DNA from 3 places in the Chryseobacterium sp. GW823-FHT05E08 genome. Region 1 is predicted to be linked to each of the others. Evidence: riboswitches for the same ligand, from Rfam matches in the RefSeq annotation. Region 1 holds a riboswitch; each other region holds the start of a gene.
The links. Region 1 has a riboswitch for cobalamin ahead of AC1Q7L_RS09630 (TonB-dependent receptor). Riboswitches for the same ligand answer to the same signal wherever they lie in the genome.

Region 1 (4,986 bases):
ATTTAAACAGGGAAAAGAAAATTTTACATCAGAAGAAACGCAGGGGATGAATTTATTTCAGCATAAATGTGCCTCATGCCACAGCGGAGAATTATTTACAGATGAAAGTTTCAGAAATACAGGAATGTATTACAATACGCAATTCAAAGACGCGGGACGATATCGGGTAACGCTTGATCAAAATGATTGGATGAAATTTCGCGTTCCAAGTTTACGAAATATCGAATATACCGCACCTTACATGCATGACGGGAGATTTTACACCTTAAATGCAGTACTTAATTTCTATTCAGATAATGTGGAAGACAACCCCAATCTTGATCCTCAATTAAAACAAAACGGTCATATCGGAATTGCAATGAATGATCAGGAGAAGCAGTTTATTATTGCCTTTCTAAAAACATTGTCTGATAAGAACTTCATTTCAAATCCAAAATTTGCTGAATAAATTTAAAGTAAACATGAAAAGAATAATTTTAATCATAAGCTTGATTTTATGTAATTTATTTCAGGCTAAAACAATCGGCGACAGTCTTTATATTCCTACTGATTTTCATGCAATGGTTTTTGATGATTGTGATGCCTGTGGATGTGCTGCAGGAAATGGTTCTTCTGGTTTTGAGTCTTTATTGAATCCACAATTTATAGGAATTAAATATTTTGCACAGCATTATAAAGCAAAAGAAAACTTATTTGTAAAGGATTTAACGCAGGATCAATACTTCAATACCATTCAGCTTTGGGGAAAGATTCCTTTAACTAAAAAGCTAAGTGTGTATGCGAGTTTACCATTTCATTTTCATGAAAAGAAAACAATGCAGGGTGATATTAAGATCAATGGAATTGGAGATTTGAACTTGATGGGAATCTATCAGTTGATCAATTCAAAAGATAATATTCATCAATTAAACGGAGGAGTTGGAGTGAAAGTTCCCTTAGGAAAGTTTGACGAGAAAGGAATCACAGGCGTTAATCCGAGTTTTCAGCTGGGAACAGGAAGCTGGGATTATCAGATGGTTTTGAATTACAAATTTCAGAAAAATAAAGTTGCTGTTCTTTTAAACACAGATTATACCATTAAAACAGAGAACAAAAAGCATTATGATTTTGGAAACCAATGGAATTATTCTGCCACCGGATTCTATCAACTTATTGCCAATGAAAAAGTTATTTTTTCAGGAAAAGCCGGAATGCAGGGAGAAGTATACGACAGAAATAAACAATTTCGTGAAGATCTGCCCAATACCGCAGGAAGTGCTTTGTACGGAAAATTGGGCTTTGAAGCCTCTTATAAAAAGTTTAGTTTGGGAAGTGAAGTGATGCTTCCTGCCTATTCTAATTTGGCAGGAGGAGATATTGAAGCGAAATCCCGATTGAGTGTTTTTATCAACTTTGGAATTTAACATAATTATTTACATCCCGTTAAAATTTTAACGGGATGTTTTTGTTATTTAATTGAGAATCATTTGATTAATCAAAATATTGTATCTGCCGATAATTTTCTATCTTTGCCGAAATCTGGTGAGCCCTAAAAAGCGCTTAAAAGGGAATTCGGTGTAAATCCGGAACAGACCCGCTGCTGTAAGCTCCACAAAAAAGTTTTTGAAAATTATATCCACTGTTTTTTTAATGGGAAGGATTTCAAAAATGGAGTAAGTCAGAAGACCTGCCAGAAGATTTAACGTTTGACGCTTTCGTGGAATAAAGCTTAGGACAACAATGATTCTGTGCAGTTATCGCTGTGCTTTTCATTGCTGCTTTCTTATATCCATTAGCGTTATTATTTTCAAAGAGCTAATGGTATCAAAATTTACTTCCGGACTTCATAAAGTTATTATCACAATTTTTGTGCTAATGGCTCAATTATACTTTTCTCAAACCAGAAAAGACAGTATAAAAGAGAAATCGATCAAGGCTGTTAATATTTACAAAAAGAATTTTAAAGAGATTCTTCCTGCGCAGACCCTTTCGGGAGAACAATTAGAAAGACTGAACAGTCAGTCGGTTGCAGATGCATTGCGTTATTTTTCCGGAGTTCAGATTAAAGATTACGGTGGAATTGGCGGAATGAAAACCATCAATATCCGAAGTTTGGGAAGTCAGCATGTAGGAGTTTTCTATGATGGAATTCAGCTAGGAAATGCACAAAACGGATTAGTGGATCTTGGCCGTTTTTCGTTAGATGATATTGAGGAAATTTCACTGTATAACGGACAAAAAAGTGAAATTTTTCAACCTGCAAAGGATTTTGGATCGTCAGGTTCAATTTATCTTCAGCCTAAAACTCCAAGTTTTAAAGGAAATCAGAAAACAAACTTCGTTGTCAGATTAAAAAACAGTTCTATCGATCTTTTTAATCCGTCATTTCGTTTAGAACAGAAAATTTCGGATAAAGTTTCTGCAAGTTTTAGTTCAGAATTTATTCAGAGTGATGGTGTTTATAAATATAGATATTCGCGGAAATATCCTGACGGAGCAGTTGCTTATGATACGATTTTTAAAAGATTTGATTCTGATATTAAAGCAAAGCGTTTTGAAACCAGCGTTAACGGAATTTTAAATAACGGAAGCTGGAATGTAAGAGGTTATGGCTATTTATCAAACCGAGGAATTCCCGGAGCTATTGTAAACAACCGTTTTGATGCGAGAGGACAAAGAATGGTTGATGAAAATTATTTCGTTCAGGCTAATTTCAGAAAAAAGATCTTTCCAAAATTTGAAACACAGTTCAAAGCTAAATTTGCATACGATTATACTAAATATGTAGATACGGTTTCTTCAATTAAGATTCAGAATCAGTATACCCAGAAGGAGTTATATCTTTCATCGTCCAATTTGTATTCTATTACGCCAAATTGGGATGTGAGTGCGAGCGTAGATTTTCAGTATAATACGCTGGATGCCGATTTAAGGCAGTTTTCTTATCCCACCCGTTATACTTCGCTTGTGGCTTTTGCAACAACTTATCAATGGAACAGGTTTAAATTTTTAGGAAGTGTTTTAGGTACTTTTATTCATGAAGAAGTAGAACTTAACACCAAAGCTCCCGACAAAACAGAATGGACGCCGGCCGCATTTTTAAGCTATCAGCCTTTTGATTCTAAAGATTTTACCTTGCGTGGTTTCTATAAACGTATTTTCAGGATGCCTACTTTCAATGATCTGTATTACACATTAATCGGAAGCTCTTCTTTAAGACCCGAATTTACGGAGCAATACGATCTAGGTTTTACCTATCAAAAATTTTACGATAATAATAACTTCTTTAAAGGTTTTTATGTAAAAGTAGACGGGTACTTCAATCAGGTGAAGGATAAAATTATTGCTTCTCCTAATGGAAGTATGTTCCGATGGACGATGCAGAATCTTGATTATGTTGAAATTTTGGGTGCAGATGTCAATATTCAGGCAGAATTGCAGGTCGGAAAAGTAAAAATCAAACCATTATTAAGCTATACTTATCAAAGTGCAAGAGATTTTTCCGACAGGGAAGAGTCTTTCTTTGGAGATCAGATTCCATACACACCTTGGCACAGCGGAACATTTACTTTAATGGCGGATTATAAAAATTGGGCTTTCAATTACAGTTTCATTTATGTAGGAGAGCGTTACGACATCAATCAAAACAATATCGCGGTTAATCATATACAGCCTTGGTATACGCACGATCTATCGATACAGAAAAAATTCAATTGGAAATCTCATCAGTTTAAAGCAAGTTTTGAAGTAAATAATGCTCTGAACCAATACTACGAAGTTGTCTTAAGTTACCCGATGCCGGGAAGATTTTTTAAACTTATTCTAAGTTATACATTATGAAAAAATTAAACTTTTCTCTGCTGTTGTTTGTATTTGTCTTTCTGGTTTCATGCCGTACAGACGAATATATCATTCTTGAAGAGCGGGAAAATCTGGCTCAGCCGGAAAATACTGCGATCAAAGGTTTTTATCTTTTGAATGAAGGAAATATGGGAACCAATAAAGCCACACTAGATTTCTTTGATTATACAACAGGAACTTACCGCAGGAATATCTATGGAGAGATCAATCCGACTGTCGTAAAGGAATTGGGAGATGTTGGAAATGATATTCAGATCTATGGCGGTAAAATGTACGCAGTCATCAATGTTTCCAATAAAATTGAAGTGCTGGATGCTAAAACGGCAAAACGTATCAAAACCATTCAATTAGAAAACTGCAGATACATCACTTTTAAAAACGGAAAAGCCTACGCGTCAAGCTATGCAGGGCCTGTTTCCCTTGATCCTAATGCGCCTTTGGGTAAAGTCGCGGAGATCGATACGGTTTCCCTTTCCATTCAAAGAGAAGTGACGGTTGGATATCAGCCCGAAGAAATGGAAATTATAGGAAATCAACTTTTTGTAGCCAATTCCGGAGGGTATAAATATCCCAATTATGACAGAACCGTTTCTGTGGTTGATCTTACAACATTTAAAGAAACCAAGAAAATAGATGTTGCGATTAATCTTCATCACATCAAAAAAGATAATTACGGCGATTTGTATGTGACTTCAAGAGGTGATTATTATACAATTTCGTCGAGTTTGTATTTAGTTGATCCTGTCACAGGAATGGTGAAGAAAGATTTTCATATCGGAATAAGTGAAATGACGATCGTTAATGATAAACTCTATTATTACGGAAATGAATTCAATTACAACACCCATACTTACAAGAAATCTTTCGGAATTATTGATGTTAAAACAGAGCAGATCATTTCGAATAAAGTGATCGATCAGGAATATGTTGATCTAATAAAAACACCTTATGGAATTGCCGTAAACCCAATCACAGAAGATATTTACATTACAGACGCGAGAAATTATGTTTCCACAGGATTTGTGTATTGTTTTGATAAAAACGGACATTTCAAATGGAAAACCGAAGGCGGAAATATTCCCGCGCATTTCACTTTTTTATATAAATAAATTACCCAAAATATGGATAAAAATATTTTTAAAATTT
Region 2 (4,986 bases), on a different contig from region 1:
ATACAGTTCGTTATCCTTTTTGTAAAGATACAATCCGATAATCCCTGTGATAATACCTACTACTCCGTAGCAACAACATCCGATGATAGATACAATTCCTAATACAAGTACCGCTGTGGCATTTGGTAATTTTTGTTGATTCATAGTTATAATTTTAATGTTTTAGTGCAAATTAAGATAAAAATGTTTGTAAAAATAAGCAATTACCATTATAATTGAATTAATAATTGCCATTATAATTAAAACATTTCCATAGTTTCTTTTTTTATCAATAAAACTTATTCCTACGGTAAATAAAAATATCAAAAGCGTATAAACAGCCGGAAACATATGAAAAGCTTCAGAGAATCTCCCCTCAAAAACCATGACAATAGCTCTTTGAGCGCCGCAGCCAAAACATTCTATTCCTAAGAACTTTTTACTTGGGCACGGCAACATGAAATCCTCTATTTTCATCTTTTTAAAAATTAATTGTATAAAATTAAGAAGAAATTTTAGCTCTTAAATATTGATGAGGAAAGAAACATTCTTCACCCATCTCAAACGAACCCTGAACTGCAATGTATGGATTTCTTAAGATCTCTCTGGCAATAAAAATAAGATCTGCGTCTCCTTTTTGCAAGATTTCTTCCGCGTGTGATACTTTTTTAATCAAGCCAACAGCACCGGTTTTTACTTCTGCCTCATTTCTTACCTGAGAAGAAAGGGGAACCTGATATCCGTCAAAAAGAGGAATCTTTACTCCATGAATATTTCCGCCACTTGAAACATCAACTAAGTCAACTGAATGATTTTTTAATATTTTCGCCAATTCTACACTGCTTTCAATATCCCAACCATTTTCAGCGTATTCTGTTCCGGAAATTCTTACAAAAAGCGCAACATTTTCGTTCAATTCTTCATTTACAGCATCTACAATTTCCAATAAAAACCTGATTCTGTTTTCAAAACTTCCGCCATATTCATCCGTTCTGATATTAGAAAGCGGAGATAAAAACTGGTGAACCAAATAGCCATGAGCACCATGAATTTCGATTACATCAAAACCTGCTTTTACCGCTCTTCTTGCTGCCTCTTTAAAGTTTTGAACCTGTTCTTTGATTTCCTCTACTGTTAAAACATGCGGAATTCTTTCTGTTGGGTGATAAGGAATCGGGCTTGGCGCAACAGTTTCCCAACCTTCTTCAACAGGAATTTGCAAATTGTTCCAAGTTGAGCCTTTTCTTCCAGCATGTGCAATCTGAATTCCTATTTTGCTGTCTGAATTCTTGTGAACAAACTCAACAATTTTCTGTAGTTTTTCTGCCTGCTGGTCATTCCAGATTCCCATGCAATGATTGGTGATCCTTCCACGGGGCTCTACGCCGGTTGCTTCTACTATAATTAATCCTGTTCCGCCCTGCGATCTGCTTCCGTAATGGACGTAATGGAAATCATTAGCCATCCCGTTTTCACTAGAATACATACACATTGGGGACATTACCCATCGGTTTTTTACTTCAACATTTCTGAATTTTATAGGAGTGTATAACATGTTTGATGTTTTGAATTTTAATTTAAAATTTTGAAGGACAAAATAATATTGCCCACTTGGTGAAAAAGAGGTAATTTTATCCCCCTTTTTTAGGTCCACAATATATGAAAAAAGACATACAGATAGGTTACGAATATTTTAAAAATAGCAGTGAACTTAGCGATATAGAAAATACTTTGTTCGCAAGAGCAAAACAAGCCAGGGAAAATGCTTACGCGCCTTATTCCAACTTTTTGGTAGGTTGTTCGGTTTTATTGGAAAATGGAGAGATCTTTTCCGGAAACAATCAGGAGAATGCGGCTTTTCCGTCAGGACTTTGTGCTGAGAGAACGACTTTATTCTGGGTAGCAGCCAATTTTCCGAATGAAAAGATCAAAAAGATCTTTATTGTTGGCGGACCGAGAGAATTTCACGAGAAAAATCCGCCGATTCCACCTTGTGGAGCTTGCCGACAAAGCTTAATTGAATATGAAACCAAGCAGAATGAAAATATTGATCTTTATTTTTCGAGCATGAATGATGTGGTCGTGAAAGTGAATTCTATTAAGGATTTGTTGCCGTTTTATTTTGATGCTACTTTCTTATAGTTTGTGAGTGCTTTTTTTAGCGCGAAGATCGCAAAGGTTTTCTTTAAAATCATTGAGAATATTTTTCGTTCGCAAAGGCGTTTCACTCAGCGAAGTTTATTGTCATTGCGAGGAGCAAAGCGACGAAGCACTCTTTTTTATCACTAATTTTTTTATGAGATTGCTTCACCTTCGGTTCGCAATGACGAATATTGAAAGAACGACAAATACCCTAGCCCAGATAGCAACGGTTACCCCGCAGTAAGAGTTGGAGTGTGGGAGGGTTTGAGCGTTGGAGAGTGGTGGCGCGAGGAGTATGAGTGGATAGCTGGAAATAGCTCCTGAAAAATAGGCAATGAGTAATTGGTAATAGGCAATTTTGAATAATAGATATTGTTGGATTTTTTAATTTAAACCTTTTACGATTTTGCATTTCAATTTAATAAATTATCTTTGCAAAAATTTTGGTTTCCAGTGTATTGGAATGAAAAGGGAATTGGGTGAGACCCCCAAACTGTCCCCGCAACTGTAAATCGCAACCGAAATTTCTACGAAAAACCACTGTGCAAACGGGAAGGTGTAGAAAAGCGAAAGTCAGGAGACCTGCCAAAATCATAATAAAAAAATAGATTGCTTTCGGAGGAAAAGTAAAATAGTGATGGATATAAAAAGATCTTTAGTACTGCTTTTTTCGTCTTATGGTTGTTTTCTTTTCGCACAGGAGAAAACCATTGACACCGTTTATGTTTTTGATAACCAAATGAGTAAGGTTAAGCTTTTTCATAACGTTACCACCATCACTCCTCAGGATGCTGAGAAAAACTCAACCAATCTTTCTGAACTTTTACGCTTTCAATCTGCTGTTTATATCAAAGAAAATGGTCGTGGAGCGGTTTCTTCGCCATCTTTCAGAGGGACAACAGCTTCGCAAACTGCCTTTGTATGGAACGGAATTAATATTAACTCTAACTTTTTGGGTCAGGGTGATGTTAATAATATCCCTTTTGGCGGATTTGATCAGCTTATTGTAAAATCAGGTGGAGGAAGTGTAAGTTATGGCAGTGGCGCGATCGGTGGAAGCATCCATTTAAATAATAATCTGGATTTTAACAGAGGAGCGCATGCTTCATTATTTTCTGAGGCAGCATCTTTCGGTACTTTTAATAATTTGCTCAAAGCATCTTACAGCAACGAGAAATTCAGTTTTAAGGCTTCCGGTCATTATTCTATTAGTGAAAATGATTATGAAGTTGAAAATTCAAATAATTATATCAACAGAAACGGAAAATATAATAACACCAATTTCAATTTTTCGACGGCTTATAAAATAGCACCTCATCACCAAATCTCTTGGATCTCTGAGTTTTTTAATGGAAATCAGCATTATCCTATTTTCTTTGAAAGCCAGACTCCGACGAAATATGAAACTCAAAATGTAAGAAGTTTAATTTCTTGGGATTGGAATAAAACTAAGTTCAGCAATTCATTTAAAGCAGCTTACACAGAAGAAAACTTCCAATATTTCGGGAATATCGACGGGCCAAAAACAAGTGGCGGAACAGGAAAAAATTATATTCTGAAAAATGATTTTAATTATTTTATTGTTCCAAAATTAAATTTCAACTTAATTACAGAATTTCAGGTTAATAAAGGCGAAGGTTATGCATCCGGAATCGATCATATAAGTAGAAATGTAGGTTCTGTAGCGGGATTACTTCGTTATTTCACTACGAAAGATCTTCGTTTTGAAGCCGGAGTTAAAAAAGATTTTGTTGAAGATATCAGTTCGCCACTCCAATTTTCGTTTTCCGGAAAATGGAATGCTGTCGATTGGTACAATGTGGGAATCAGTGCTTCAAGGAATTTCAGATTTCCAACATTTAATGATCTTTACTGGAGTCCAGGCGGAAATAAAGATTTAAAACCAGAGACATCGTATCAGTTTGAATTGAGAAATCAATTTAACATTGCTGGTGTACAACTTTCGGTTACGCCGTATTATATGAAAATCAAGGATATGATCCAATGGCTGCCTAGTCCACTAGGATACTACTCGGCTTTCAACACCAACAGAGTTGAATCTTATGGAATTGAATCCAGAATTGATTATGAAAGAAAATTCGGGAAGCATAATTTAAGAACGAATTTAGGATATTCATACACCAAATCTACCAATCTTGATACGGATAAACAGTTGATGTACGTTCCTTTTCATAAGTTATTTGGAAATATTGAATATCAATATGAATTTATGAGACTGTATGTTCAGGGAATGTTCAATGGGCTGACTTATGCCGATACCAACGAAAAAAGAGAGGATGCTTTGGAACCTTATTTCGTGATGAATGCTGGTGTTTCTGCAACGATTCTTAAAAATTATACAGTAGGTTTTAAAGTGAATAATATTTTTAACCAAGTATATGCAACGACGGCATTTTATCCAATGCCTTTGAGAAATTATAGCGTGAACTTGAATATCAATTTTTAAATAAATAATTAAATATAATGAATATCAGAAAAATTTTAACTCTTGCATTTGCGACAACATTACTTTTCAATGTTTCTTGTACTAATGAAACCACCGAGGAGATTCTTGAGGTTACCTTTGAAAATGGAGTTCTTATCACCAATGAAGGTGGATTTACAACTCCGACAGCAGAGGTTTCTTTTGTGACTAATGATCTTTCTGCATTAGCAAACAAAATTTATTCAGGAAAAAATAATGAAGTTTTAGGAAACGTTTTACAGACTATCGGTTTTGATTCTGATAAAGCTTATCTGGTTTCAAACGTACCTAATAAAATTGATATCGTTAACAGATACACCTTCAAAAAACAGGCTACCGTAACAACTAATCTTCAAAATCCGCGATATATTGCGTTTTCG
Region 3 (4,986 bases), on a different contig from region 1:
AATTTTAAAACTTTCCTGTGAATCTCCAATACTTGCAGAACCATCCAGACCTAATAAAATGGTATAAAAGCTATCTGTCAAAAGAAGAGAAACTATTTCTTTTAATTTTTCACTCTGAACTTCATTTAGATTTAATTCTTCAATTTTTGTTGAAACAAGAGTTCTGTATTCTGATTGATTGTCAAAACTTGAGTTAAGAATGTTTTGTTTTTCTTGGTAGAAATTCTTTATGAATTCTTCAGTTGTCATTATTATGTAATAATTTTTTTGTTATAATATTCTTTCACCCATTCCATTACATGATTTTTATCTCTATAGTCTAGTAAATGAGGTGTTTGTTGTTGTAGCTTTACAGCATCTTTAGTAAAATAAGATGTTGTTACAATTATGCCTTTATTTGCCTTTTCTGTATTTAGTACATCTCTTAAACTTCGAATAATTTCAACACCAACCTTATTCTTTTCACTATACTTTTTACATTCAACCAAATATTTTATAGGACTAAAATCATCAATATATTTTAAAGCTAAAATATCATAGCCATTGTCTCTTGTTTGCTTTGTTAGCTCAACTTGAAACCCTTTATCGTATAGCAATTCAGCTATTATTTTTTCAAATTCTCTTGGATGTATTCGAAACAATTTTTCATTATTAATATAAATATCAAAAATTAATTGTTTTATTCGGTGTGTTTCTTCAAACACTATATTTGTTATAGGTAAGTTATCATATATTTCGTCTGTAACGAAAGTTATATTATCTTCTTTTTCAGTATTTTCATCATCAAAATCAACAATTAATTTAGCTAAATCATACTCATTGAAATTAATTGTATTTGTTAAATTATTAAGTATATAATCTGGAATTCCAATATTAAAATTATCTATTAATAATAGTGTTTTAGAGAAGTTTTCAGTTATAGTTTGGATTGCAGGTCTATTATCAAAAGACTTTTGCAACTTATCTAAATTTGATCTCCATGGGTCAAATTGACTACTTTGAAATTGAATTTTACTTAATTGATTTATGAATGGGGAAAGTTTATTATATATTTGATTTTGGTTAAATAAATCTTTTGGAGTCATTTTATTATTTTACTCTAATCTACGTTAATTTTTTTAAAAATTATATTTTTTAAACAAAAATAGGAGCCCAAAAGGCTCCTGAAAAAACAAATATCAATAATTTTAAAGTGTCTGTAAAGCAAGTTCCTTACTCATTTCCCGCGAAGCCTCTACCATCGCAATCAACGCTTTTTCCGTTTCATCCCAATGACGGGTTTTCAAACCACAATCGGGATTTACCCAAAGTTGTTGTGCAGGAATGACGGCTTGTGCTTTTTTCAGCAATTTTACCATTTCCTCTTTTGACGGAATTCTCGGCGAGTGAATATCGTAAACTCCTGGACCAATCTCGTTCGGATATTTGAAATCTGCAAAAGCATTCAGCAATTCCATCTGGCTTCTGGAGCATTCAATCGTAATCACATCAGCATCCATATCTGCTATATTTTGGATGATGTCATTGAATTCAGAATAACACATATGCGTATGAATTTGGGTCGCATCTTCCACACCGCTTGCCGAAATTCTAAAGGCTTCAACGGCCCATTTCAGATAATTCTGCCAGTCAGATTTTCTCAACGGAAGACCTTCACGAATTGCCGGTTCATCAATCTGGATAATTCTGATTCCCGCTTTTTCCAAATCATTTACTTCATCACGAATCGCCAAAGCAATTTGTTTGCAAGTCAATGAACGAGGTTGATCGTCACGCACAAAAGACCATTGAAGAATCGTTACAGGTCCCGTCAACATTCCTTTTACCCATTTTTGAGTTAAAGATTGAGCATATTCAGCCCAATAAACCGTCATTGGATTCGGTCTGTGAACATCTCCAAAAATCACTGGCGGTTTCACACAACGGCTTCCGTAACTTTGAACCCAACCGTTTTGTGTAAAAGCAAATCCCGCCAACTGTTCCCCGAAATATTCCACCATATCGTTTCGCTCAAACTCTCCGTGAACCAAGACATCGATCCCTATTTCTTCCTGCCAACGGATGGTTCTTTCGGTTTCCTGTTTTAATAAATTGTTGTATTGTTCGGCATTTAATTCTCCTTTTTTGAATTTTGCTCGCCAGGTTCTCACTTCTTTCGTCTGTGGAAACGAGCCAATTGTCGTTGTTGGAAAAAGAGGAAGATTCAAAACTTGCTGCTGAGTTTCTTTTCTTATATTAAATGGTGAATTTCTCTTTGCATCTTCTTCAGTCGTCACATCAACACGATTTTTCACATCCTGATTGTGAATTAATGTTGAGGTTTTACGGTTTTCAATGGCCTTTTTATTTTCAGCCAAAGCTTGTAAAACATTATAATCCGGATTTTCTGAAGCTAATTTTTTTAAATTAACAATTTCATAAATTTTCTGTTTTGCAAAAGCCAGCCATTGCTTGATTTCAGGAGATAAAATATCTTCGTTTTTCTCAGAATCAAGGTCGAAAGGAGAGTGGAGCAATGAACAAGACGGTGCAATAAAAACTCTTTCCGAACCAATTTTTTGAATGGCAGTTTTAATGATATTTAATGAGTTTTGGAAGTCGTTTTTCCATATATTTCTACCGTCAACAATTCCTAAAGAAAGGCTTAAAATTGTTGGAATATTATTTAAAACTTCATCCAACTGTTCTGGTGAACGAACTAAATCAATATGCAAAACATCGATCGGAAGGGAAGTAGTCAAGGCAAGATTATCTTTTAATCCATCAAAATAGGTAGCTACAATGAATTTCAGATTTGGGAATTGTTTTCTGATTTCAGCATAAATAAACTGATATGTTTCTTTCGCTTTTTCATTTAAATCTAAAGCTAAAAAAGGCTCATCAAACTGAATATATTCTGCACCGTGATTTTCCAGTTCTTTTAAAATCTGAATATAAACGGGAAGTAAGTTTTTTGCTAAATCCAATTTATCAAAGCCTTCTTCTTTTTCTTTTCCTAACAATAAATACGTTAATAAACCGATAATGACAGGTTTTGCATTAATTCCGGCTTGTTTTGCACTGATGAATTCTTGGATGATTTTATTGGAGAATAGCTTAAACTCCTGGTTTTTCTGAAATTCAGGAACGATATAATGGTAGTTGGTATCAAACCATTTGGTCATTTCCATGGCGGTGATATCCAATCCATCTTTCTGAAAACCTCTTGCCATTGCAAAATAAAGGTCGAGTTCAGACTTTTTGAGAGCAATTTCCTGATAACGTTCCGGAATTGCTCCAACCGTTAACGTCATATCCAAAACCTGATCGTAATATGAAAAATCATTACATGGAATAAGATCAATTCCTGCTTCCTGCTGTAATTTCCAGTTGTTTTGAGTGATGGTTTTTCCAACTTCCAACAATTCGTCTAATGGGATCTTGCCTGACCAATAGTTTTCACAAGCTTTTTTAAGTTCTCTGTTGCTACCAATACGCGGATAGCCTACTAAGTGTGTTTGCATTTCTTTTAAACTTTTAAATTAAATTTGATTTTAAAAGTTCTTCAGACACTTCGAAATACAGTCGAGGAAAAGAGTTTATGGAATAGAGTAAATACAGTGAGGACGTAATTTTTTCTTTAAATAAAAGAATTGGCTTAATGTTTTTTATTTTTTTGACGCCAAGTTTTAATTCAATTTTCTATATTATTTAAGCGGGCAAAGAAGAATCAATAAATTGATTTTAAGAAGCGGGCGTATAAAACATAAGCTTCATCAGCGACAAAGTCGCAAATCTTTGCTCCTTTAAAATAAGAAGTCATCATAAAAATCTTTGCGTTTAAAAAATAAATTAAATTAAAACTCAATTCAATTTAATTTCAAACCAAATACGTTCAAAAGTATCATCTGTATGACCCAAAAGCTTCAAACCGCGAAAGCATTGTCAATTCGGAACAGGCAGGTCTCCTGACTTGTAACAGTTTTTGTCATCCTTCCCGTTTGCACAGTGGATCTACTTGGACAAAAACTTTTTATGTTACTTACAGTTGCGCGACAGCTCGTGATTTTCACACGATTCCCTATTAATTTACCTTAAGTAAAACCTTTTCCGTTTGATGAAGTATGTTAAAGAACAAAATGGAGTTCAAAGATATTGATTAAAGTGAATTGATTGGCTTAGTGCTAAATATTAAGTATAATATTTTGTTTAAATTAATTTAAAAAGATATTTATTCTTTAAATTTGAAAAATAGAATCAAAAAAAGAATATTATTCTGTGGAAAGACTCGATGAAAAGGATCTTCAACTGTTAAGAATCCTACAAAAGAATGCAAAATTGACCGTAAAAGAGTTAGCGAAAGAAGTTAATCTTTCAGCATCGCCTGTTTTTGAACGAATGAAAAGACTCGAACAGGAAGGTTATATTAAACATTATGCAGCCGTTTTGGAAGCTGAAAAACTGAATCGTGGTTTTACCGTTTTTTGTCAGGTCAAACTAAAAATTCACGACCGTTCTGTTGGAAATGAATTTGTGAAAGATATTCTACAGATTGATGAAGTAGCTGAATGTTATAATATTTCCGGGGATTTTGATTTTCTCTTAAAAGTTCAGGTACGAGATATGAAGCATTATCAGGATTTTGTGTTCAATAAATTGGGCTCTGTAGATTCCATCGGAAGTACGCACAGCACTTTTGTGATGGCGGAAGTGAAGAATATTTATGGGGTGAATATTTAGTAATTGTAAATTTTAACCACAAAAGAGGCAAAAGCTATTTGATACCCATTATTAGGAGACAATAGTTTTCAAAAGAATAAAAATCAAAGATTTTCAAAACTAATGTGTTCTTATTTGCGGTCGATTGATTAACTTAAAATACTTATGTGTTAGTCTTTTGCAACTTTTGTGGTTAAAATAAATAGTTTAAACAATTTTTATTTTAAATTATCTCCGACTTCTAATCCTACTCAAAGAAACAGAAGTAATTCCCAGATAAGACGCAAT

Region 2: another riboswitch for cobalamin. It lies ahead of AC1Q7L_RS20325 (TonB-dependent receptor plug domain-containing protein); the one in region 1 lies ahead of AC1Q7L_RS09630 (TonB-dependent receptor).
Region 3: another riboswitch for cobalamin. It lies ahead of metE (5-methyltetrahydropteroyltriglutamate--homocysteine S-methyltransferase); the one in region 1 lies ahead of AC1Q7L_RS09630 (TonB-dependent receptor).

Annotation. Positions count from the first base shown of each region.
Region 1 is NZ_JBXAHY010000002.1:807,943-812,928, forward strand. It holds gene AC1Q7L_RS09620 (cytochrome-c peroxidase) at 1-448, shown strand, start outside; gene AC1Q7L_RS09625 (transporter) at 462-1,403, shown strand; cobalamin riboswitch at 1,503-1,688, shown strand; gene AC1Q7L_RS09630 (TonB-dependent receptor) at 1,798-3,819, shown strand; gene AC1Q7L_RS09635 (YncE family protein) at 3,816-4,949, shown strand; gene AC1Q7L_RS09640 (cell surface protein) at 4,962-4,986, shown strand, end outside.
Region 2 is NZ_JBXAHY010000007.1:199,177-204,162, forward strand. It holds gene AC1Q7L_RS20305 (CCC motif membrane protein) at 1-144, opposite strand, end outside; gene AC1Q7L_RS20310 (DUF2752 domain-containing protein) at 163-456, opposite strand; gene namA (NADPH dehydrogenase NamA) at 482-1,534, opposite strand; gene AC1Q7L_RS20320 (cytidine deaminase) at 1,639-2,121, shown strand; cobalamin riboswitch at 2,549-2,725, shown strand; gene AC1Q7L_RS20325 (TonB-dependent receptor plug domain-containing protein) at 2,759-4,588, shown strand; gene AC1Q7L_RS20330 (DUF5074 domain-containing protein) at 4,606-4,986, shown strand, end outside.
Region 3 is NZ_JBXAHY010000001.1:370,015-375,000, forward strand. It holds gene AC1Q7L_RS01700 (hypothetical protein) at 1-249, opposite strand, end outside; gene AC1Q7L_RS01705 (restriction endonuclease) at 252-1,085, opposite strand; gene metE (5-methyltetrahydropteroyltriglutamate--homocysteine S-methyltransferase) at 1,188-3,503, opposite strand; cobalamin riboswitch at 3,921-4,103, opposite strand; gene AC1Q7L_RS01715 (Lrp/AsnC family transcriptional regulator) at 4,258-4,719, shown strand; gene AC1Q7L_RS01720 (Crp/Fnr family transcriptional regulator) at 4,927-4,986, opposite strand, start outside.